3 regions of the Pseudoalteromonas sp. SG44-1 genome follow, and region 3 is predicted to be linked to each of the others. Evidence: predicted binding sites of a transcription regulator. Region 3 holds the regulator's gene; each other region holds the start of a gene.
What was found. Region 3 encodes sigma-54, which starts transcription at its own class of promoters, with help from an activator protein. Its sites were predicted from a motif close to GTTGGCACGNNNNTNGNNT; they were not measured.

Region 1: H5187_RS21260 (flagellar basal body rod protein FlgF) is a predicted target of sigma-54. The motif match lies at 4,290-4,308, and genes of this name have one in related genera.
Region 2: H5187_RS17200 (TorF family putative porin) is a predicted target of sigma-54. The motif match lies at 4,441-4,459, and genes of this name have one in related genera.

What each region holds. Positions count from the first base shown of each region.
Region 1 is NZ_JACJEW010000078.1:8,647-16,288, forward strand. It holds gene H5187_RS21230 (chemotaxis protein) at 1-171, shown strand, start outside; gene H5187_RS21235 (protein-glutamate O-methyltransferase CheR) at 192-1,022, shown strand; gene flgB (flagellar basal body rod protein FlgB) at 1,222-1,632, shown strand; gene flgC (flagellar basal body rod protein FlgC) at 1,635-2,066, shown strand; gene H5187_RS21250 (flagellar hook assembly protein FlgD) at 2,081-2,773, shown strand; gene flgE (flagellar hook protein FlgE) at 2,830-4,185, shown strand; gene H5187_RS21260 (flagellar basal body rod protein FlgF) at 4,345-5,109, shown strand; gene flgG (flagellar basal-body rod protein FlgG) at 5,131-5,919, shown strand; gene flgH (flagellar basal body L-ring protein FlgH) at 5,938-6,621, shown strand; gene H5187_RS21275 (flagellar basal body P-ring protein FlgI) at 6,633-7,642, shown strand, end outside.
Region 2 is NZ_JACJEW010000042.1:8,482-16,123, forward strand. It holds gene rplX (50S ribosomal protein L24) at 1-18, opposite strand, end outside; gene rplN (50S ribosomal protein L14) at 29-397, opposite strand; gene H5187_RS17185 (AsmA family protein) at 675-2,615, opposite strand; gene H5187_RS17190 (helix-turn-helix transcriptional regulator) at 2,758-2,949, shown strand; gene H5187_RS17195 (hypothetical protein) at 3,107-4,270, shown strand; gene H5187_RS17200 (TorF family putative porin) at 4,560-5,237, shown strand; gene H5187_RS17205 (aldo/keto reductase family oxidoreductase) at 5,370-6,263, opposite strand; gene H5187_RS17210 (DUF5329 domain-containing protein) at 6,523-6,897, shown strand; gene H5187_RS17215 (nitroreductase family protein) at 7,330-7,642, shown strand, end outside.
Region 3 is NZ_JACJEW010000051.1:10,170-17,811, forward strand. It holds gene rapZ (RNase adapter RapZ) at 1-137, opposite strand, end outside; gene ptsN (PTS IIA-like nitrogen regulatory protein PtsN) at 158-610, opposite strand; gene hpf (ribosome hibernation promoting factor) at 615-902, opposite strand; gene H5187_RS18490 (RNA polymerase factor sigma-54) at 931-2,427, opposite strand; gene lptB (LPS export ABC transporter ATP-binding protein) at 2,494-3,219, opposite strand; gene lptA (lipopolysaccharide transport periplasmic protein LptA) at 3,216-3,749, opposite strand; gene lptC (LPS export ABC transporter periplasmic protein LptC) at 3,739-4,293, opposite strand; gene kdsC (3-deoxy-manno-octulosonate-8-phosphatase KdsC) at 4,290-4,841, opposite strand; gene H5187_RS18515 (KpsF/GutQ family sugar-phosphate isomerase) at 4,841-5,812, opposite strand; gene H5187_RS18520 (calcium/sodium antiporter) at 5,838-6,809, opposite strand; gene mlaF (phospholipid ABC transporter ATP-binding protein MlaF) at 7,065-7,642, shown strand, end outside.

The DNA.
Region 1 (7,642 bases), on a different contig from region 3:
GAAATAAAAGCAGATCCAAAGTTAGCCCCATTACATGTTATTCTGCATACATCACTCAGTGGTGTGTTCAATCAAGCGATGATTGAAAAAGTGGGGGCTGATGACTTTATTGCTAAGTTCAATCCGGATGAGTTAGCTACAGCAGTGAAAAAATGGGTTCATTGTGACTAATTTGAAAAGGCGGTGTTACTTTGGAAAATAAGCATTTACAACAAAGTGAGTACGATCAGTTTCGTTCTTTTTTAGAGCAACAATGTGGCATTGTTTTGGGTGATAATAAGCTTTATTTAGTCAAAAGCAGGCTTGCTCCGCTAATGGTTCGTTTCAATGTTGAGTCATTGTCACAATTGGTCAGTAAAACACTGAGTCCGCATGAGCGGCAGTTACGTGCCGCAGTTGTTGATGCTATGACGACCAATGAAACTTTATGGTTTCGGGATCAATACCCGTTTGAACTATTACAAAGTAAGTTATTCCCAGAGCATAAAGAGTTGCGTCGACCGTTGAAAATTTGGTCAGCGGCAAGTTCCTCAGGACAAGAGCCATATTCTATTGCCATGTCGGTCGCTGAGTTTCAAGCTAAGCAGCCGGGTGTATTAAAAATGGGCGCGCAGATCATCGGCACCGATATTTCTAATACTATGTTAGATATGTGTAAACATGCAGAATATGACTCTCTTGCTTTAGCTAGAGGGCTGTCGGTAGAGCGCAGGAAGAAGTTCTTCAAAGATAGCGGCAATGGGATGGCGCAAGTTAACGACTCAATAAAAAAATTAGTGAGTTTTCGACACCTTAATTTATTAGATTCATACGCACTAATGGGCAAATTTGATATTATTTTTTGCCGTAATGTGCTGATTTATTTTGCACCTGAGGTGAAAGCCAAAATTATTGCTCAGTTTGCTCAAGCACTTAACCCTAAGGGGTATTTATTTTTAGGTGCTTCAGAGTCTATGTCAGGGTTAAGTAACGAGTTTGATATGGTACGCTGTAATCCTGGTATTATTTATCAAAAGAAATAACTTACCAGCGTAAATAACGCGCTAAAACGCAAGTAACTCAAGTCTCATCGGTAGTAAAGCCGAATCTAGAATACGATAAAACGATGTGCCTCCACATCGTTTTTCTTTTTAAATCAAAAATTAAACACATCATAAAACACTAACCTAGTTGGCTCACCTTTTGCATTAATCATCTTAAGTCAATTTTTTGGAGATGGTTATGGCTATCAGTTTTGATAAAGCATTTGGGGTTCATCCTCATGCAATGTTGATCCGTTCGCAACGTGCTGAGTTATTAGCAACCAATATCGCTAATGCTGATACGCCGGGCTATAAAGCGAAGGATATCGACTTTGCCTCAGCATTGAAAGCGGCAAAAAGCCACCAGCAAGGCGGCAATAACATGGTAACAACTAACCCGAATCACATTGCAGGTGGTAGTCGTTATATCGGTAATAGTGAAATGTTTCGTTCGCCAAATCAAGCAGATACAGGTGATGGTAACTCGGTTGATATACAAGTGGAACGAAACTTGTATACAAAGAACTCATTAGAGTATCAGGCAAGCCTGCAATTTATGAGTAGTAAAATTAAAGGCCTTAAAAAAGCCCTCGGTAGTCAAGGAGCCTAAGCATGAGTTTATATAACGTTTTTGATATTTCAGGTAGTGGTATGAGTGCGCAAAATGTGCGTTTGAACACCACCGCAAGTAATATTTCCAATGCCAATAGCATTAGCTCAAGCCAAGACAAAACTTACCGGGCGCGTCACCCTGTTTTTGCAGCTGAACTGATGAAAGCATCAGAATCAACTGGTAATACGCAGGGATCGTCTGTTGGCGTTAAAGTACTAGGCATTGTAGAGAGTAATAAACCACTGCAAATTGAATATAACCCAAATCACCCCAGTGCGGATGAAAATGGTTATATCTACAAACCTAACGTTAATGTCGTTGAAGAAATGGCTAATATGATTTCCGCCTCACGCTCTTATCAAACCAATGTGCAAGTTGCTGATGCAGCGAAGCAAATGTTAAGTAAAACACTGTTGCTTGGGCAGCGGTAATTGAGGGTTAGATTATGAGTAACGACATAAATACTGCATCATCAAGCTATATAGATTCGCTTCGTTGGCCGAGTAAACAAGAGGCTGACGAAAAGACTGGTGAAAAGAAAAGTGATGCATTAACGCAAGAGGATTTCTTTTCATTATTAACGCAGCAACTGTCGTTTCAAGATCCCAGTAAACCTGCGGACAACGACCAAATGATTGCACAAATGACGAACTTTACCATGGCAGAAGGTATCTCAAATTTAAATTCAAAGTTTGAGTCTTTGGCTGCTTCAATGACCTCTAATTCAGCGTTGCAAGCATCAACTCTGGTAGGCAAAAAAGCTTTAGTTGAATCAGATACATTAGATCTTAACAGCAGTGGTGATGTCTCGGGCATGATTGCTGTTGAAAGTCCCGTTAAAGATTTAAGGCTCAGTATTACAGATGCTTCCGGACAACTAGTGAGAGTAATTGAGTTAGGTGATAAACCTGCTGGTGGCTTACGTTTTAACTGGGATGGAAAAAATGAAGCCGGTGAGAGCCTTCCGCCAGGAGAATACAATATCAAAGCAGAGGGCAGCATGGGCGAAGAATTTACTAGTTTACCCATGGCCTCTTATAAAAATATTGATAGCGTCAATATTAATGGCGCTAACGGTATTATTATTAACACTAAAGAAGGGGCAGTTAAGCTGTCTGATGTCGCAGAAATTGCGTGATAAATTTTATTTATTTTTTAGCCTATTGGCTAAATTTTATAGGTTAGAGGTGAATTATGAGTTTTAATATTGCATTAACTGGCATTGCTGCCGCACAAAAAGATTTGGATGTTACTGCTAATAACATCGCTAATGTAAATACCTACGGTTTTAAAGAATCGAGAGCTGAGTTTGCCGATGTTTATTCATCATCAGTTTTTTCTTCGGGTAAAACTAAAAATGGTGATGGTGTACAAACAGCATCTGTAGCACAGCAGTTTCATCAAGGTTCAACATTAGGCACTAAAAATTCACTCGATCTTGCTATAGGAGGTGAAGGATACTTTGCTCTTAGCAATGAGTTAGGCTCACAAGATAAAACATTCACTCGTGCAGGGGCGTTTAAATTAGATAAAGATAACTTTATCGTTGACGCACAAGGTAATTACTTACAAGGCTTTCCTGTTGATGAAATTAGTGGAGATGCAACATCAGTAAGTTTAACCTCCTCTGGGGCGATTCAAATTCCTGATTCATCAGGTTCCCCGCGGGCTACCTCAAGTGTATATTCGTCATTTCGATTGGATTCGACCAAAGATACACCGACTATTACACCATTTGATCCAACTCAATCAGGGTCATATACTCACTCTACCTCAACCAATGTTTATGATTCGCTAGGTGAGCCGCATACTATGCAATTGTTTTTTGTGAAAACGGATGCAGCTGTTACAGGTAATGCTAATGAGTGGCAAACCTATGCCACGTTAGACGGTCAAGCATTCAATCCTGATGGAAGCTCGCAAGGCGCTACTGGACCATTTAATCCAATTTCAACATTTCAGTTTGATGCGAACGGCTTACCACTTAACACCAATGGTACCGCAAATACAGGCAATACATTTAACCCTGTTGTGTTAGATAGCACTAATTTGACAGGGTTTTTAAGCAATGGTGCTAGCTTTCCTAATAATGTAACTATCAACTGGCGTGATGAAGCAGGTACCTCTGCAAAAATCCCGACCCAGCATGCAGGCAAGTTTGAAAATAAAGTATTATCTCAAGATGGTGCTGCTGTGGGACGGTTGGCAAATATAGACATTGGTGTTGATGGAAAAATTGTTGCTTCTTATAGTAATGGTGACTCTAACTACCTAGGTCAAGTTGCGTTAGTCCGTTTTCCCAATTCACAGGGGTTACAACAAGTAGGCAATACGTCATGGAAGAAAAGTTTAACTTCAGGTGACCCTGTAGCGGGTGAAGCAAATTCAGGCGCATTTGGTAAGATTAGCTCATCAGCATTAGAGCAATCAAACGTGAACTTAACCAATGAGCTTGTTGATTTGATCAGCGCACAGCGTAACTTCCAAGCTAACTCGCGTGCACTCGAAGTGAATTCAACACTACAGCAAGCTATTTTGCAGATCCGTTAATCTCGTTTTAATATTTTTTACAATCCGACACCTAGGCTGCTATTTATTAGCAGCCTTTTTTATTTGTGCTTGATTATATTTTGTAATTTATTACGTCATTTTATTGTGGCACTTATCTTGCATTTGTCATGTTATAGATTTTTAACGTGAGTCGATGTTATGGACAAGATGGTCTACATTGCAGCGTCTGGAGCTAAGCAAAGTTTGCGGGGCCTAGAGCTTAAAGCAAATAATTTAGCAAATGCCAATACCACAGGCTTTAAAGCTGACTTCGCGCAAGCGCGCTCAATGCAAGCTTTTGGTGAAGGCTTACCGACACGTGTTTTTACTATGCAGGAACGGCCAGGCTCTAATATGACTTCCGGCGGTATTGTTGAAACTGGACGTGATCTTGATATTGCTATGAGCGATAAAGGGTGGCTTACAGTGCAAGATGCTTCAGGGAATGAGGCATATACTAAAGTTGGCACGTTGAATATCACCCCTGATGGCGCTTTGATCACCAGTCACGGGCGTCAAGTTATTGGCGAAGGTGGACCGATTATTTTGCCATTGCCAGTGGAGAAAGTCGAATTTAGTGACGATGGTTCAATCCAAGTTCGCCCGCAAGGTGCGCCGGCTAACTTTTTAGAAGTTGTTGACCGTTTGAAGGTAATTAAGGCAAATAATTCTGAGCTTGAAAAAGGCAATGATGGCTTATTTCGACCAAAACCCGAATTACTGGAAAATGGTATATGTGGATTTTGTGACATCTCTAATGATGTGAAAGTAATGAGTGGCACTTTGGAAATGTCAAATGTGAATCCGGTACATGAGATGGTGGATATGATAAGCCATCAACGCCAATTTGAATTACAAGTTAAGTTAATGAAAACGGCTGAAGAAATTGACGAACGTCAAACTCAATTGCTGCGTATTGTTTAACTTTATTGAGAGGACATTAATATGAATCCTGCATTGTGGATAAGTAAAACGGGGCTTGATGCTCAACAAACCGATATTTCGGTTATCTCAAATAATTTAGCCAATGCCAGTACTGTTGGTTATAAGAAAAGTCGTGCTGTATTTGAAGATTTGCTTTATCAAAATATTAATCAGCCAGGGGGGCGTTCATCACAAGATACAGAGATGCCTTCTGGTCTGATGCTTGGTGCTGGTACCAAAGTAGTTGCTAATCAGAAGAACTTTTCTCAAGGTAACATGTTAACCACTGAAAACTCATTGGATTGGATGATATCAGGGCCAGGTTTTTTTGAAGTTTTACAGCCCGATGGCAATATCGCCTATTCTCGAAATGGTCAATTTACCACGGATGAGGATGGTCGTATTGTTACTGCTGGTGCAGGTTTTCCTGTGCAGCCAGAAATGAATGTACCTGATGATGCGAAGTCAATTACCGTATCACAAGATGGTGAGGTGTCTGTGAAAATAGAAGGACAACCTGAGAATGTGGTGATTGGTCAGTTAACGATCAGTGACTTTATCAATCCATCAGGTCTAGAGCCTGTAGGCCAAAATTTATATACCGAAACGGCCGTCAGTGGCGCACCTGTACAAGGTAACCCTGGTCTAGAAGGATTAGGCACTGTTGTCCAAGGCGCACTTGAAACCTCTAACGTAAATGTAACCGAAGAGTTAGTTAACCTAATTGAAACTCAACGTATCTATGAAATGAATTCAAAGGTGATTTCAGCGGTTGACGAAATGATGAGTTACATCAGTCAGCAACTTTAACTAATTCGGAGCAAAGTTATGCGTAATTTATCTATAGTCTTAACGGGTGCATTTATATTGAGTGGTTGTATGACGACTCAAAACCACAGCGTGGTTCAAGATGATCCATACTATGCTCCTATGTACCCAGAGCCTGCTGCAGAGCAAGTTGTGCCGACAGGCTCATTGTTTGATAGCAATTTATCAAACGATTTATATTCAGATAAAAAAGCGTTACGCACCGGAGATATTATTACAGTTAAACTGCAAGAATCGACGCAATCATCTAAAGCAGCTAAAACTGAAACGGATAAACAAAGTGATGCCAGCTTAGATCCTGTCATTGGATTAGGCGGACTACCGGTTAATATTGGTGGCGATAGTATTCAGTTTGGTGTGGGCAGCGGTGCTAAATTCAAAGGTGATACTAAGTCAAATCAATCTAATAGTTTATTTGGTGATATTTCCGTAAATGTTATGCGGGTATTACCTAATGGTAATTTAGTGATCCGTGGTGAAAAATGGCTGACTTTAAACTCCGGCGAAGAATTTATTCGTTTGGAAGGTCTTGTTCGCCCGCAAGATGTTACTGCAGATAATACTGTGACCTCTAACAGAATCGCAAATGCGCGTATTCAGTATTCTGGTAAAGGGCAAATGCAAGAGACTCAAACGGCAGGATGGTTAACTCGATTCTTCACTAGCTCTCTGTTCCCTTTTTAAAGGATGTTGATATGAATAGCTTGAAAGCGTTGCTGTGTATATGTTTATTAGCTTGGCATTCTATTGCTAGCGCTGAACGTATCAAGGATGTCTCAATGGTTGAAGGTGTTCGCTCAAACCAGTTAGTTGGTTATGGTCTGGTAGTAGGTTTACCTGGCACCGGTGAGCAAAGTCGTTTTACTGAACAAAGTTTTAAAGCCATGCTAAATAGTTTTGGTATTACCATGGCATCGAATTTAAAACCCAAAATCAAAAATGTAGCAGCGGTTGCTGTGCATGCAGAATTACCTGCATTTAGAAAGCCAGGGCAGACAATCGATATTACTGTATCGTCAATTGGTAGTGCGGGTAGCTTACGTGGTGGAACATTACTACAAACCTTTTTGAAAGGGGTTGATGGAAATACTTATGCTATCGCGCAAGGTAGTCTAATTGTTGGCGGGTTAGGTGTCGAAGGAGCTGATGGTAGTAAGATCGTAATGAACACGCCCACGGTAGGACGTATTCCAAATGGCGCAACGGTTGAACGGGCAATTAAAAGTCCTTTTATGCAAGGTGATTACATAACTTTTAATTTAAATCGTCCTGATTTCACTACTGCTAAACGTTTGGAGCAAACCATTAATGAGCTTATCGGCCCAGACAGTGCACATGCCCTTGATGCCGCTTCAATTCGTGTTATTGCCCCGCGTGATGCGTCGCAGCGTGTTGCTTATTTGTCTACGCTTGAAAACTTAGAGTTTAAACCTGCCGATACTTCGGCAAAAATTATTGTAAATTCACGCACTGGCACCATAGTGATCGGCAAAAACGTGCGGTTACAAGCGGCGGCAATTACCCATGGTGGTCTTACCGTTACGATCGCAGAACAGCAAAATGTATCGCAGCCTAACGCATTAAGTGAAGGGGAAACTGCCGTTACTAATCAAAGTATTATTGATGTTAACGAAGATGATTCTCGGGCCTTTGTATTTAACCCCGGTGTTAGCCTTGACGATTTAGTGCGCGCAATTAACGAAGT
Region 2 (7,642 bases), on a different contig from region 3:
ACGGATTTTTGCTGCCATGATTGACTCCTTACAGTACTTCTGGGGCTAGTGAAACGATTTTCATGAACTTATCATTACGAAGTTCGCGAGTCACAGGGCCGAAAATACGTGTACCAATTGGCTGCAAGTTATCATTTAAGATAACAGCCGCATTGCTGTCAAAACGGATCAAAGAACCATCTGGACGACGAACGCCTTTCTTAGTACGCACAACTACCGCGTTTTTAACATCACCTTTCTTCACTTTACCGCGAGGAATCGCTTCTTTAACAGAAACTTTAATGATGTCACCAATCGCTGCATAACGACGGTGCGAACCGCCTAAGACTTTAATACACTGCACTTTGCGAGCGCCGCTGTTATCAGCAACTTCCAGCTGAGTTTGCATTTGGATCATGTTAATGACCTCCGGTGTAGTTATTACAACTGTCTTAAATTTGTTTAAAATCAAGACATTTAGGTTAAAAACCACTCAAAAAACAATCTAGTTGTCTCCCAAGGGCGGGCAATTGTATCAGCATTGCGGGGGTAGTGGTAGGTTATTTTTTAATTAATTTAGAATAACGAGGATGGTTGTTTTGTCGATGAAACATATTTTGCTATTTTAGCATTGATTATAAAACAATCAGGGCAATTTTATGCCCTGATTGTTTTATCACCGAATAAAATCGGCATTATTTGCCAAACAAACCTTTTAACTTATCTTTAATTTTATCTTTCGCTTTTTCTTTTACTTCATCTTCTGCCGCTTTGCTTACATCTAAGCTGATGCCAACATCATGAAATGGTCCTTTGATTCGTACTGGAATTTTAAAGCCGGTACTATCATCTTTGGTCCCCTGCCCTTCGAGTGAATCGACTATGCCTGTCACTAAGCGGTAGTTAACTGTCGTTGCGGGTAGATTAACATCCCCTTCACCACTAATACGTACTAATGGACTTAACAAACTCAGATCTGTGTTTTTACCTACGCCATTGGTAAAGTTAAAGCTACCCGTTAGCGCAGAGAAGTCAGTTTGCTGGGAATTATCAAAGCCAGTATCTAGCCCTTCGGATATTGCACCAAAGTTACCCTTAATTAGCTCTTTGCCTTTGCGAACCATTTCAGCAATGTTGGCGCCTTTTACTGCACCATCGGCAAATTCAAATGCTAGTTTACCCTGTAGGGCACTCATAAAGTCTTTTTGGCTCTGACCTGATGTTGCTAAGTCCCAATTGAGTGAGCCTTTGCCCATTAGCTTATCGAAGCCAGCGGCATCTGTCAGCAATGGTTGTGCGTCTATTTTATCTAACGAGAAGTTGGTGCTGATTTTGTAAGGAGCTTGTTTCGCATTAACTGTTACAGTGCCTTTACCATTACCTTCGTAGGCGGCAAACTTATCTAGGCTAATTTTCGCTACGCCTTTGTTAAGGTTTACAGTGAATTGATTAGCGCCAAGTTTGATTTCATTTGCTTTTAAGCCACTTGAACGGATCACCACATTCGCATCTAAGGCATTTAAGCCACTTAAATCCATTTTTGTGTCATCCCATACAATTGGTTTGGCTGGCTCGTCACTTTTAGGTTCTGGTTTCTCTGCTGGCGCTACCACCTCAGGTAAGTAAGGATTTAAGTCCAGCATACCTAAATCGATGTCAGCATTAACGGCTAAACGCTTACCTAAATTAAGCTCGCTTTTTCCTTTGATCTCTAATGCATCAAGAGTGGCGACTAATTCAGCTAGGTTGAACTTATCACCTTGCATACGCATTTTGCCGCTAACACTAAATGCATTAAAGGCGCTTTCTTTAGCGTTCAGCTCGACTCCCTGCCATTTAGCAATGTCTTTTACTGAATCACCACTGAGCGCTAATTGACCTTGAATCTCTTTACCTTGACCGGCTATTAAGCCTTTAAACTCAACATCAACTAACTTTGAAGTGACATCAGTTGTCACATTAAATGTATCACCTGCTATTGCTTTAGCTGGGTTATCAACTGTTACATCAAGCTCAAAGCGCTCTTGCATATAAGTGATCCCACCTTTGACTTCGAGTGATTTATGCAGTGAAGGCAGTAAGATAGCCAATTCTAAATCGCTAATTTGCTGTTTAGCTCCCGTTTGACCATCTAAATAAGTAAACGACCCACCATATATAGCTACTTCACCTAATTGAATATCAAATTTTTCAGGTAGTTTGACTGCCTCACCTGCTTGAGTTTGCTGCTCAGATTTCGTAGCTACTGCATCAAATAACTGCCAGTTAGCTTTACCATTTTTATCTGTTTCAAGCAGAATGTTTGGTTCATTGATCACAAACTTTTCTAGTTTAAGTTCACCACCAAATAGCGAAAACCAAGGAATATGAACTGCAAGTTGCTGCATGCTTGCCATATCTGCACGTGAGCCAGTTTTCATATTGGCAAAATGCACATCTTCAAGCTCAAGCTTCAAAGAAGGAAAAACGGATAATGTTTTATCGCCTTTAATAGTTAAAGTACGCCCTGTGGTTTGCTCAACCTGCTCAGAGACTTTATTAAAAATGGCATCGGTTGGAATTAAAAACGGTGCAGCAATAATTAAAGCAACAAGCAATAATAATATGACACCAATAACTTTAAATAAGGTCTTCATGATGGTCCTTTCAAATGTGCAAATAATGTTCTTATCATAGCGGGAGTTAGCATTAAAATCATTGTGCAACGAAGAAAAATGCAATTTCCTGCATTCTACAGTGAATATATGAATTGTTACTGAAACATTTTGATACCTTTAGCTGCAAAACCATATAGCTGAATTTCGCAAAGCCGCGGGGCTTTCACAGCAAGAGCTAGCCGATGCTAGCGCCGTTTCACGCAAAACAATCAGCACGGTCGAAACATCACGCTTTACACCTTCAGTGATCATTGCATTGAAGATAGCTCGGCAGTTTGAAACTACTGTAGAGCAGTTATTTTCACTTGAATAAGCAGATTAAACCCTTTAAATGCAATCTTGTGCAGATTTAACTTATCAAGATTGCATCCCCTGTATTCTTCGGTATGATGCACAGCCCTGTTGTTTTAAGACGTTTTGCGCTAAAATTAAACAACTGAAAAATGTATTTAACCGGAGTACCATCAGGCATGAAAAAATTGCTCATTTCACCTTCACAAATGGCATTAGGCGAACAAGAAGGCCATATTTATCAAAATATTCTAAAGCAGGCTTCTGAAATCAGCTTAAACCTGATGGCGGTGAAAATAGAAAATCATCCTGAAGACTTCTTAGGTTGGTGCTATGAACTACTTAATGCTAGCCGTGACCGTATTAATCATGATTTACTCGAAACCAATCAATTACCAATTTTAAAAAAGCTTAATGACTTATTAGTTTCAGCAATTAGCTTCTTACAATTGAAAACATTACGCGTAGCACCTTGGCCTGTAGTTAGTGTATTTATAGAGCAACATAAAGATGTGTTAGCCCTTGATGAACAGTTACGCCTTGCCAACTATATAGCTGGTATTCGCGAGCAATCACTGAAAGAGATGATCCCTGAAGATTTATTAGCATTTAGTGGTAAACATACTTCTGCACTGGATCCAAGTAGTTATAATTTTGATGTCGAATGGTTTAGCTCTACTAAAAGCGCCAAAGCTTTTCATCAAATGCTTGCCGACCTGCCGGCATTATTTGATGAAGCATTAGCACATATACCTTTAGAAGGTGAAGTAACTGAAGCTGATTACCAAGAATTTGTGGTCAAATATTTAAAAGCCTTTACTGATAGCAATGAAAAGCCAACGCTTGCACCGGCAACTCGTCTATTAGCAATGCGCCGCCCAGATGTTTTTACACCAATTAATAACACCCGTTTAGATGCACTTTGTTCAGCATTGGCTATTACTAAATTAAATAATCGTGACTTTGCGCGTTATTGGCAGGATATTGTCCAAGCAGTTCATAGTATGTCTTGGTTTAAAATGGCAAGTGGTGACAGCGAGCTGGATCAACAACTTGTTGCAATCAAAGCGTTAATTCCGTGCTTTTTCTATCATGCAGACAAAAACACGCCTGAAAACTCTAACTACATCAAGTTATTGAGCAAGCCAAAGCGTACAACTACCACTGGCACTAGAAAAGTGCGTCGTGGTAAAGAGTCTGCTGAAATACTTGTTGATCGCGCACTTGCTGCTGACGATATGCCTGAGCATATTCGCGCAAAGCGTGATTCAATTATCAGCGAAGTACAAAAAGGCCGTGGCGTGAACGAAACAATCAGCCTAATGCGTACTATTTTTGGTTAAACCACAGTAAAAAATACAAAAACCCGCTGCAACTGAGTTGTGCATGCGGGTTTTTTTACGCACCAATAAAGTGCGCAAGCTTCGTAAAAAACAATCTCCTCCTTTCACTATAAATATTTATACCTTTGTTTATAAAGTAATTTAAATATAAATTATTGCTTTTCATTTAACTTGGCACAAGCAGTGCTATTACCCTAGTAGACAACTAAAAATAGGATCCGCAATTATAGACTGCAATCTAATTAATAATTGCGAGCCAAAAAATCAGCATAACAACAGGATACCAAACATGTTAAAACTAAAATCAGCAATTGCGATCAGCACACTTGTACTCATGGGTGCAACATCTACAGCAGCATATGCAGAAGTAACAGCCAATGCCGCAGCAACTTCAAACTACTTATGGCGTGGTCAAGAACAAACCGGTGGTGATGCTGCAATTTCAGGTGGTATTGATTATGCCAACGAATCAGGTTTTTATGCTGGTACTTGGGCTTCAAATGCAAGCTGGGCCGATGAAATGACCTACGAGCTTGATCTCTATGCTGGTTTTGGTGGCGATATTAATGAAAATATGAGCTATGACGTTGGCTACATCTATTACGCTTACCCTGATGCAGCTTCTGGCGCAGACGCTGATTTTTCTGAAATTTACGGTAGCATCAGTATGGGTGGCTTTAGCTTTGGCGCATCAGTTCTTGCAACTTCAGCCGCAAGCGGTGATGGCACAGACTTTGGTGATTCGTTATACCTGACTGCAGATTACGGTTTCGCAGTTGGTACTAATGGCACTGAAATGGCCTTACACTTAGGCCACTACTCTGGTGATTTTATTGGTGATGACGATATCATCGATTACGGTGTATCTATCTCTAAAGATGGCTTCACTTTTGGTCTATCTGATACCGATATGGATGACAGTGATATTAAGGCTTACGTTGCTTTTTCAATGGACTTTAGCCTATAAAAAGAATGTGTTACTTGCTGCAACACTAAGGGCCGTAAGGCCCTTTCTCGATCTTGGTAAGCGGCTAAGTTCATATTTTATATCAAGACTTACCCTCAACTCAGACTGCTTATAGCTTAAAACTTACAACTCCTATGGCACACTGTGCCCTGTTGAACCTTGCCAAATACGATACCATTGTTCACGACTGAGTTTTAACTGCTTAGCGGCAACAGCCGATTTAACACGCTCAATGTTGCCAGTACCCAGTACCACTGATGGGGAACTTGGGTGCATTAATAACCACGCGTAAACCACTTGATCAATAGAACTTGCACCAATTTCGCTGCCGACTTGCTCAAGTACTTGACGCAGGCGAATCGCTTTTTCATCATTTTCTGCAAAAATGCGACCGCCAGCCAAAGGTGACCAACACATAGGTTTAATATCAAGTAACTGACATTGGTCTAAACTACCATCATCAAGTGCTTGCATTTCATACGGTGAAAATTCAATTTGATTGGTCACCAATTCAAAATCAAGACGCGACTGCAATAAACTTAGTTGTGATGGCGTAAAGTTTGATACACCAAAATCGAGTACATCACCATTTTGCTTAAGAGTAGTGAATGCCTCAGCTACTTCGTCTGCATTCATCAAATAATCAGGGCGATGAATAAGTAATGCATCTAATCTATCGGTATTAAAATGCTTTAACGATTGCTGTGCTGAGCTAATAATATGTGCGGCACTCGAATCGTAATGATTAGCTTGGCCTGCTAACCCTAAGCTTGCAAAAGCAGGTTTGATACCACACTTAGTAATAATTTTGATCTCATCACGAATACTTGGCTTTAAAGCTAAAGCTTTACCAAACTCTGCCTCACAACCATATCCACCGTAAATGTCAGCGTGATCGGTGTGCCTTACACCGGCTTCAATTGCTTGCTCAAGAAAAGTTAAACACTGTTGTGGAGTAATTTGCCAATCTAATAATCGCCAAAACCCAAGTACTAGTTCGTCAATAGCGCGATCTGAGCTGTTCATAATTCCACCTTTATTTTTGTAAAAAATATTGTCCCGGCAAGTTCAATGCAAGTACCAAAACAGTATCCCTATCAGATAATTAATAAGCCATGATAATTTAATTGACCTTATTGATGTATTATTCTACATAATAAATAAGGTATTAATAGCTGAAAGTTATACCAGCACATGCATTAGCACATCAGTTTTATTCAGAGCTTTACCTTTTTTTGATGGCACAGGTAACGTAATAAACTTTTTGGATTAAATGAGGCTACAGATGAAAGACTTAACCCACACTATATACAGGCTGATGGCTTGCCTTTTACTCACGGTTAGTCAGTTGAGCTTTGCGGCAACCGCTGAACAAGAAGTCACTCATTTGCTCAGCTTTATCGCGCAAAGCAACGCGACTTTCATTCGTAACGGTGATCAACACACCAGCACCGAAGCCGCTGATCATCTTGCTATGAAATACCGCAAAGGCAAACGCTACGCTAAAACCGCTGATGAGTTTATTGAGAATCTTGCCAGTAAAAGCTCATGGAGTGGCAAACCTTATGCTGTTATTCTTGAAGATGATACACAAATCACCAGTAAGAAATGGCTTACAAACGAGTTAACTCATTTTAGAGCCACAGAAAAGCCGCAATAAGTGCGGCTTGGTTTCACTCTTAGGAGAGGTGAACTTAAATTCTGAAGTAACACTAACTCAAAGCTGTATTTAATACTGCGGTAGTTATTTTCATCATCAGCTTGCACTAGCGATAACTTTATATAACTAAGTTATCGACAAAATCTGCCTGCACTAATGATTTTTGAATGTCTAAATAATGACTGCCGGTATGCTCGGCTGAGTATTCAAAGCATGTGCTTGTAATAATGTTGCTTTGTTTTTAGCTACCCATGCATTCTTAATTTCGAACTATACTGTATGCAAATATAGCTGAACAATCTGTGAATACAACGTGCAATTAATAATCATTATTTTAGGAAATAACATGACTGTAAAGTAGATATTACTTGCACCCAATCTCGCTACTGGGTATAAAAATAGTTATCAACATTTAATAAGAAGCGAAAAGCCATGCAGCAACATGACCACCAACCACTTACAGACTTTATTGAATATCCACATGAACAGATGCTAGAACGCGCTAATGAGTTTTTAACGACCAGCCAGCGTCGTCATACAATTCGTAGTTTTAGCGACCGCCCAGTGCCAAAAGATATTATTCAAACCTGCATTAAAGCGGCAGCTACAGCACCAAGTGGTGCAAACCACCAACCGTGGCATTTTGTAGCAATTAATAGTAGTGATGTGAAAAAGCAAATTCGTGAAGCAGCCGAGAAATTAGAACGCTCATTTTATGAAGGCCGCGCTGGTGAAGAGTGGTTAG
Region 3 (7,642 bases):
TCAGAGACACTGCGCACTAATGAAGGTAATAAGTTTACCGGAATATTATCTACACAATAATAGCCAAGATCTTCTACTACACGCAGAGCAACAGATTTACCTGAGCCAGAACGCCCACTGATGATGATTAACTCCATGTAAATTCTCCTTCATTTGGCTACGATTGCGCAGCAATTACGTGATACAAATCTTGGTCTGTTTTTGCGCTACGTAGTTGTTTACAAAAATCTTTGTCGTTGAGTTTATCAGCAATTGTGGCTAACGTCTTCAAATGAAGTTGGCTATCACCATCTGGCACGATGAGAGCTACAAATATATCAACTGGGCGATTATCTATCGCATCAAAATCAATCGGTGATTCACTCACTATAATTATTGCTAGCGGGTTTTCAACACCACTCATACGGCCATGAGGAATAGCAATACCACGACCAATACCCGTACTACCTAGTTTTTCTCTCGACAGTAGTGCGTTGAGGATTTCTTGTTGTGATAGCTGAGGAAGTTGTTCATGAGCCAATTGGCTGATAAATTCAATGATCCGTTTTTTGCTATTAAAAAGGACCGCAGCTTTACTGCAGTCCTGGCAAATAAGTGAGCTTAATTTCATAGTGTTAGTGTCGAGCGTGCTTCTCTTTGTGTTTAATTACCTGACGGTCAAGTTTGTCGATTAGTCCGTCAATGGCTGCATACATGTCTTGGTGCTCAGTTGAGGCAAATAATTCAGCGCCACTGACATGTAATGTGGCTTCTGCTTTTTGGCTTAGCTTTTCTACATCAAGAATGACATGGACATTATTGATATGATCAAAATGCCTTTCAAGCTTGGCAAACTTATTGTTTACATAGTCTCTTAATGAATCAGTAATTTCTACATGACGACCAGTTAAATTTAGTTGCATAAGCATTTTCCTCTTGTGATTTTACGCCTTAAATCAAACTTTTACGTTGATTTGACGGTGGAATAGCCAGTGACTCGCGGTATTTTGCAATAGTCCGTCTAGCTACTTTGATACCTTGCTCTGCCAATATATCTGCAATTTTACTATCACTCAATGGTTTCGCTGAGTTTTCTGCACTGATCAATTTTCTGATCAATGCTCGAATGGCTGTCGATGAGCATTCGCCGCCGTTCTCAGTACTTACATGGCTCGAGAAAAAATATTTTAACTCAAATATACCACGAGGGGTATGCATGTATTTTTGGGTGGTTACACGAGAAATTGTTGATTCGTGCATCTCAACCATTTCGGCAACGTCGTTTAGTACCATAGGGCGCATGGCCTCAGGGCCATGCTCAAAGAATCCTTGCTGCTGTTTAACAATGCAGTTGGTTACTTTGAGTAACGTCTCGTTACGACTTTCTAGGCTTTTAATAAACCATTTAGCTTCTTGCAAATGCGAGCGTATAAATTGGCTGTCAGTGCTTGATTTTACAGAGCGTGACATCGCCGCATATTGGCTGTTCACTCTAATTTTTGGCATGCTGTCTGGATTGAGTTCAACCACCCAGCGACCTTTAATTTTTTTCACCGAAACGTCAGGAATAACATACTCTGATTCTTCGCGTACTATGGTATCCGCAGGCTTTGGGTTAAGGCTGTGGATCAGTGTCATTACTTCTTTTAGTTCATCTTCTTTAAGCTTAGTCTTTTTCATCAAAGTGCGATAGTCACGACTAGCTAATAAATCGATATGATCAGTTAAAATCATTTTTGTCTCGCTAATCCAAGGAGTTGCAGGATCAAATTGATTTAATTGAATACATAAACATTCTTGTAGGCTGCGCGCAGCAATACCAACAGGGTCAAACAACTGAATGCGTTTTAACACTGCTTGCACTTCGTCGAGTTCGATTTCTTCTTCGTTATTACCTTGATTTAAGCTTTCTGCGATGTCTTCGCAGCTCAAGGTTAAAATACCTGAATCGTCAACGGCTTCAACAATCGCAATGGCAATGGCTTCATCGGTTGGACTAAAAGGTGTGAGTTGTAATTGCCACATTAGATATTCGTGCAAGGTTTCAGTTGAGGCACCTTGATAAATTGACTCATCTTCAGGCATTGGCCCAGATGACGTATTTGGCGCAGCACTCATGTATTCGTCCCAGGTGACGTCCATAGCCATTTCGTCACTTAAGGTCTCTTTACTTAATGCTTCGCTACTTTCTTGTTCATATTCGCTTGGCTTGTCGTCTGCTGATGCGCTAACGGTTAAGTCATCGTTATCTTGTTTTTGTTCGTTTTTACCAGCCGTGTCGTCTGAATATTCATGTTCTTCTAGCTCTAACAATGGATTGCTGTCGAGCGCTTCTTGAATTTCTTGCTGGAGATCCAATGTACTGAGTTGCAATAAGCGAATTGCTTGTTGCAGCTGTGGTGTCATTGTAAGTTGCTGGCCCATGCGCAGCTGGAGTGATTGCCTCATGTATCTCTAACAATCCTTTTATTGTTATCATCGTTAAGTCTAGCAGATACTTAGCCGAGCGTGGCTTTATAGCCTAAATTGCTCGCCCAGGTAAACATCGCGGACTGTTTGGTCGGCGAGTACATGCTCAGGGGTACCTGATGCAATTAACTCCCCATGAGAAACTATGTAGGCTTTTTCACAAACATCAAGGGTTTCTCGTACATTGTGGTCGGTAATAAGCACGCCAATACCACGGTTTTTAAGGTGTTCAATAATCTTCTTTATATCTAACACTGAAATAGGATCAACGCCAGCAAAAGGCTCATCAAGTAAGATAAATTTTGGGTTTGCGGCTAAAGCGCGTGCAATTTCAACTCGACGACGTTCACCGCCAGATAATGCCATACCTTGGCTGTCGCGGATATGTTGAATGCTAAACTCATCAAGTAAGCTGTCGAGCGCTTCTTCTCTGGCTTGTTTATTCAGCTCTTTACGAGTTTCTAAAATAGCCATCAGGTTTTGATAAACAGTTAATTTACGGAAGATGGATGATTCTTGTGGCAGGTAGCCAATCCCTAACCGTGCGCGACTGTGCATTGGCAGTAAGGTGATGTCATTATCATCAATACTGATTTTACCTTTGTCGCTTGGAACTAAACCCACAATCATATAAAAGGTGGTGGTTTTACCAGCGCCATTAGGACCCAATAAGCCAACAATGCTGCCTGCGCTAACTTCTAAACCCACGCTTTTTACAACTTGGCGACCTTTATAGCTTTTTGCTAGAAATTCAGCTTTTAATGTACTCATGGCTGCCCTTTAGATTTGTCTTTTTTACTGTCTACTGGTACCAAAATGGTGTGCACACGATCGCTTGAGCTTGCGCCTTTTTCAGCACTGATCAGTTGCTGGTCCATATCATAGGTAATGCTTTTGGCATTGATTTTTTGACCTGCCTGAGTGACTTGTGCATTGCCAACCAAGGTTAAATAGCGCTTAGCGACATCGTAACGGACTTCATCAGCACTGGCACTCATTACTGTGCCATCAGTTTGTTTTTCTTCAAAGTAAGCCGGACTGCCAGTTGCGACAAGTAGTTGTTTGTTATCGCCTAAATCTTCGCGCTTATGGACTTCAAGTCGATCCGCTTTGATACGGCGGTTACCATGAATGATTTCAACATTTTTTTCAAAAATACCGATATTGTCTTTCAGTTGGGCAAGCTGCGTGTCAGCACTGATAGAGACTTGATCTGCAGGTGGTGTCGTATTTTCAGCAAAGCTTGCAAAAGCAATGAATAAGCTTGGTATAACAAGCAAGTGAGCAAATTTATTGGTCATAATATATGGTTCGCGTATGGTTAATTAGTTCTACCACTTCGGCTTTTAAGTCGGCATGGAGACCGCGCCCAGTGATTTTTAAATTTGGTCCGATTAATTCAACTGGTTGTTCTGAACTCATGGTTTGTAGTTCAATATCAACCTGAATATTATCTGCGTTTATATGTTCAATCATGGCATTATTGGTCAGGTTTTTAGCAACCACATTACCTTCTAAAATTAATTGATGATTTTCATATAAGGTGGCTTCATCGGCATTAATTTGCCACGTCTGCTGTTGATTATAGAGTGTAAAAATAGGTTGTTCAAAGTAAGTGAACCCTAACTGTTGGTAGAGTTCCATTTTTGCAGCTGTTACTTTGTGGCTAATTTTACCTTGTTCATCAAATGCGGTTTGTTTTAATGCCACCGCAGTATAATCAGGTTTTGCTATTATATCTTCTTGGTGTTGTTTTATGGCGGTACTTTGATAAAAATACGGATACCACAGCCATACCATGCAGCCGACAAATAATACGCATAATATTAAACGCGCACTATTCATGAGCTCGTGCCTTCGCTGGTTAATGATTTACCATTTTCGAGCATTAATAAATCAGTGAGTTCACGCACCGCCCCAAAGCCACCAGGTAGCATGGTTGTATAATGTGAAATGCGTTTGATTAGTGGATGCGCATCATTTACTGCCACCGCAAAACCAACCAATTCCATTACCGGCAAGTCAGGTCCGTCATCGCCTATGTAAGCGATTTGTTCATCGCTTAACTGCAATTTATCCTTGAGCTGTTGATAAGCTTGCAACTTGTTTTCTTGGCCTTGGTAAATATGCGGTACTGTCAGGCTAGTCATCCGTTGCTGAACTATCTGTGAATGACGACCGGTGATCACGGCAACTTCAAAACCGCTATTGATCAGTGCTTTGATACCAAAGCCATCTTTAGTATTAAACGCTTTGAGTTCTTCACCTTGGTTACCAAGATAAATACGACCATCTGAAAACACCCCATCGATATCACAGATCAGGAGTTTGATTTTTTGTGCTCGCTCGCGAGCATCATCTGAAAGTGGCTGATATAAGTCAGCAAACTGCATTATAAAACTCCTGCTTTGAGCAAATCTTGCATATTAAGAGCACCAATAGGGTGGTGTTTATCATCAACTACAATTAAGCCATTGATACGCTTATTCTCCATGATATTGAGTGCCTCGGCGGCAAGCATATCAGCAGTTGCAGTAGTGCAAGAGCGGGTCATGACAGTGCTTATCAAAGTACTGTGAATATCTATTCGTTGCTCTAAAATTCGCCGTAAATCACCATCAGTAAAAAGCCCTGCAAGTTGCCCTGTGTCATCAACAATAGCTGTCATACCTAAGCCTTTTGCCGACATTTCGATTAATGCATCTTTGATACATTGCTTATCATTGATCATAGGCGTTGCTGGGCCACTGTGCATAATATCTTTTAAACACAATAGTAAACGTTTACCTAAGCTACCACCAGGATGCGATAGCGCAAAGTCATCGGCGGTAAAGCCACGGGTTTCTAGCAGAGCAACGGCTATTGCATCACCCATCGCAAGTGTTGCAGTCGTGCTTGCAGTCGGAGCGAGTCCTAATGGGCAGGCCTCTTGACTTACTTTGATGCATACATGAGCATCAGCCCAATTTGCCATTGATGATTCAGGGTTACCTGTCATGGCGATCATTTTTGCGCCAATACGTTTAATAACCGGAATAATATTCAGTACTTCGCTGGTTTCGCCTGAGTTTGAAATAAGCATAACCACGTCATCACGAGTGATCATCCCTAAATCACCATGACTTGCTTCACCCGGATGGACAAAAAACGCAGGCGTGCCAGTGCTTGCCAGTGTTGCAGCAATTTTATTACCAATATGCCCTGATTTCCCCATACCGACTACTATGATCCTACCGTGACATTGATACATCAATTGGCAAGCTTGATTAAAGTTTTCGTCTAGATATTGGGTTATATCAAGCAGTGCTTGGCGCTCTATTTCTAGCACCCGCTTACCTTGTTCAATAAAATTTAACTGCGTCATTGTGTTATCCATTTTGTGGCTAGCATTAAGCAACTTGGCTGAAAATATAACCTTGATAGATTAAAAACGCGACCAATAACAGGCCACCTTCAACTCTATTAATGCGTCTTGTGCCCCTAAAACTCAAGGACATAGCAATAAGGGCTATGGTGGCACCAATCATTATTAAGGCATCACGGTTTGCAGCTGAAGGATCAATAATTGAAGGGTTGATAATCCCAGCCAGTGGCAACACAGCTAAAATGTTAAATATATTTGAGCCAACAATATTACCCAGTGCTAAATCATCTTCGTTTTTTAATACCCCAGCAATACAGGCTGCCAGCTCAGGCAAACTGGTGCCAATAGCAATAATGGTTAACCCTATTACTAAATCACTTAGGCCAAAGTATTTGGCTATATCAACTGCTGAGCCAACTAAAAAATGTGAGCTGACAGGCAGTAATATCATACCAATAATTAACCAAAATAAAGCCGATTTGGTGGGCACGTTATCTGGTACGTCTTCACAGGCTTCACTTACAAATGGGTCATCAGCTTGGTTTTTAGCGCGAATAGAAATAATAACTAAGCCCGCAATAAAGACCACAAAGCCAATGATTAATGCAACGCCCTCAGCAAATGAAAAGTAGTTATCAGAAAATACATACCAGGCAGCGATTGACACTAGTAGTACAAGCGGCATTTCGCGTTTTAATGTCATTGATGATACTGAGAGTGGGCGCAATAGCGCGGTAATACCTAAAACAAGTAAAATATTAGTGATATTTGAGCCAACGGCGTTACCCACGGCAGTGTCAGTTTTACCGGCAAGCGCAGCTGATGCTGAGACCATCATTTCAGGGGCTGACGAGCCCATCGCAACAACGGTTAAGCCAACAATAAGAGTAGGAACACCGAAATTTTTTGCCAGTGCCGCAGCACCATAAACAAAGCGATCCGCACTCCAAACTAGAGCTGCAAATCCGAGAATTAAAATGACAAAAGAAGTCACCATTACGTTACGCCAATTATTCAAAATGAGATGACTGCAAATAGTAACAAAAGCCAACCTGAAAGTATAAATAAAAGAATCTGCGTAGCTTGTTAGATTATGGCCTGATTTGGACTGAGAATAATTATTTAAGCGACGGTTAAGCCTACTGCTGTAAGGTTTGCAGCGCTATTACATAGAATATTACAAAATTTTACGATTTGTTTTTTCCATCTTGCTGTAAAAACGCTTAAAATAGGTGAACTAGTGAAAATAGTAATGGAGAGCGACTTGTCGCAACCAATAGTAGAAATCAAGGATGTAAGCTTTTCTAGGGGCAATCGCTGCATATATAAAAATATGAGCTTTAGTGTCCCGAAAGGAAAAATTACGGCAATTATGGGACCAAGCGGAATTGGTAAAACCACCATGTTGCGTTTAATTGGTGGTCAATTAAAACCAGATAGCGGCACTATTTTATTCGAAGGTAATAACATTCCTGCCATGTCGCGCAAAGAGCTTTATGCGGCGCGAACCAAAATGAGTATGTTGTTCCAAAGCGGCGCATTATTTACCGATATGTCAGTATTTGACAATATCGCTTTTCCGCTGCGTGAACACACTCGTCTAAGTGAAGATTTAATTCGCCTTGTGGTGCTAATGAAATTACAAGCTGTTGGCTTGCGTGGCGCACAAGATCTAATGCCTTCTGAGCTGTCAGGTGGTATGGCACGTCGTGCTGCATTAGCGCGCTCAATCGCACTTGATCCTGAATTAATTATGTATGATGAGCCATTTGCAGGCCAAGACCCAATTTCCATGGGGGTATTAGTTAAGTTGATTAAATCGCTTAATCA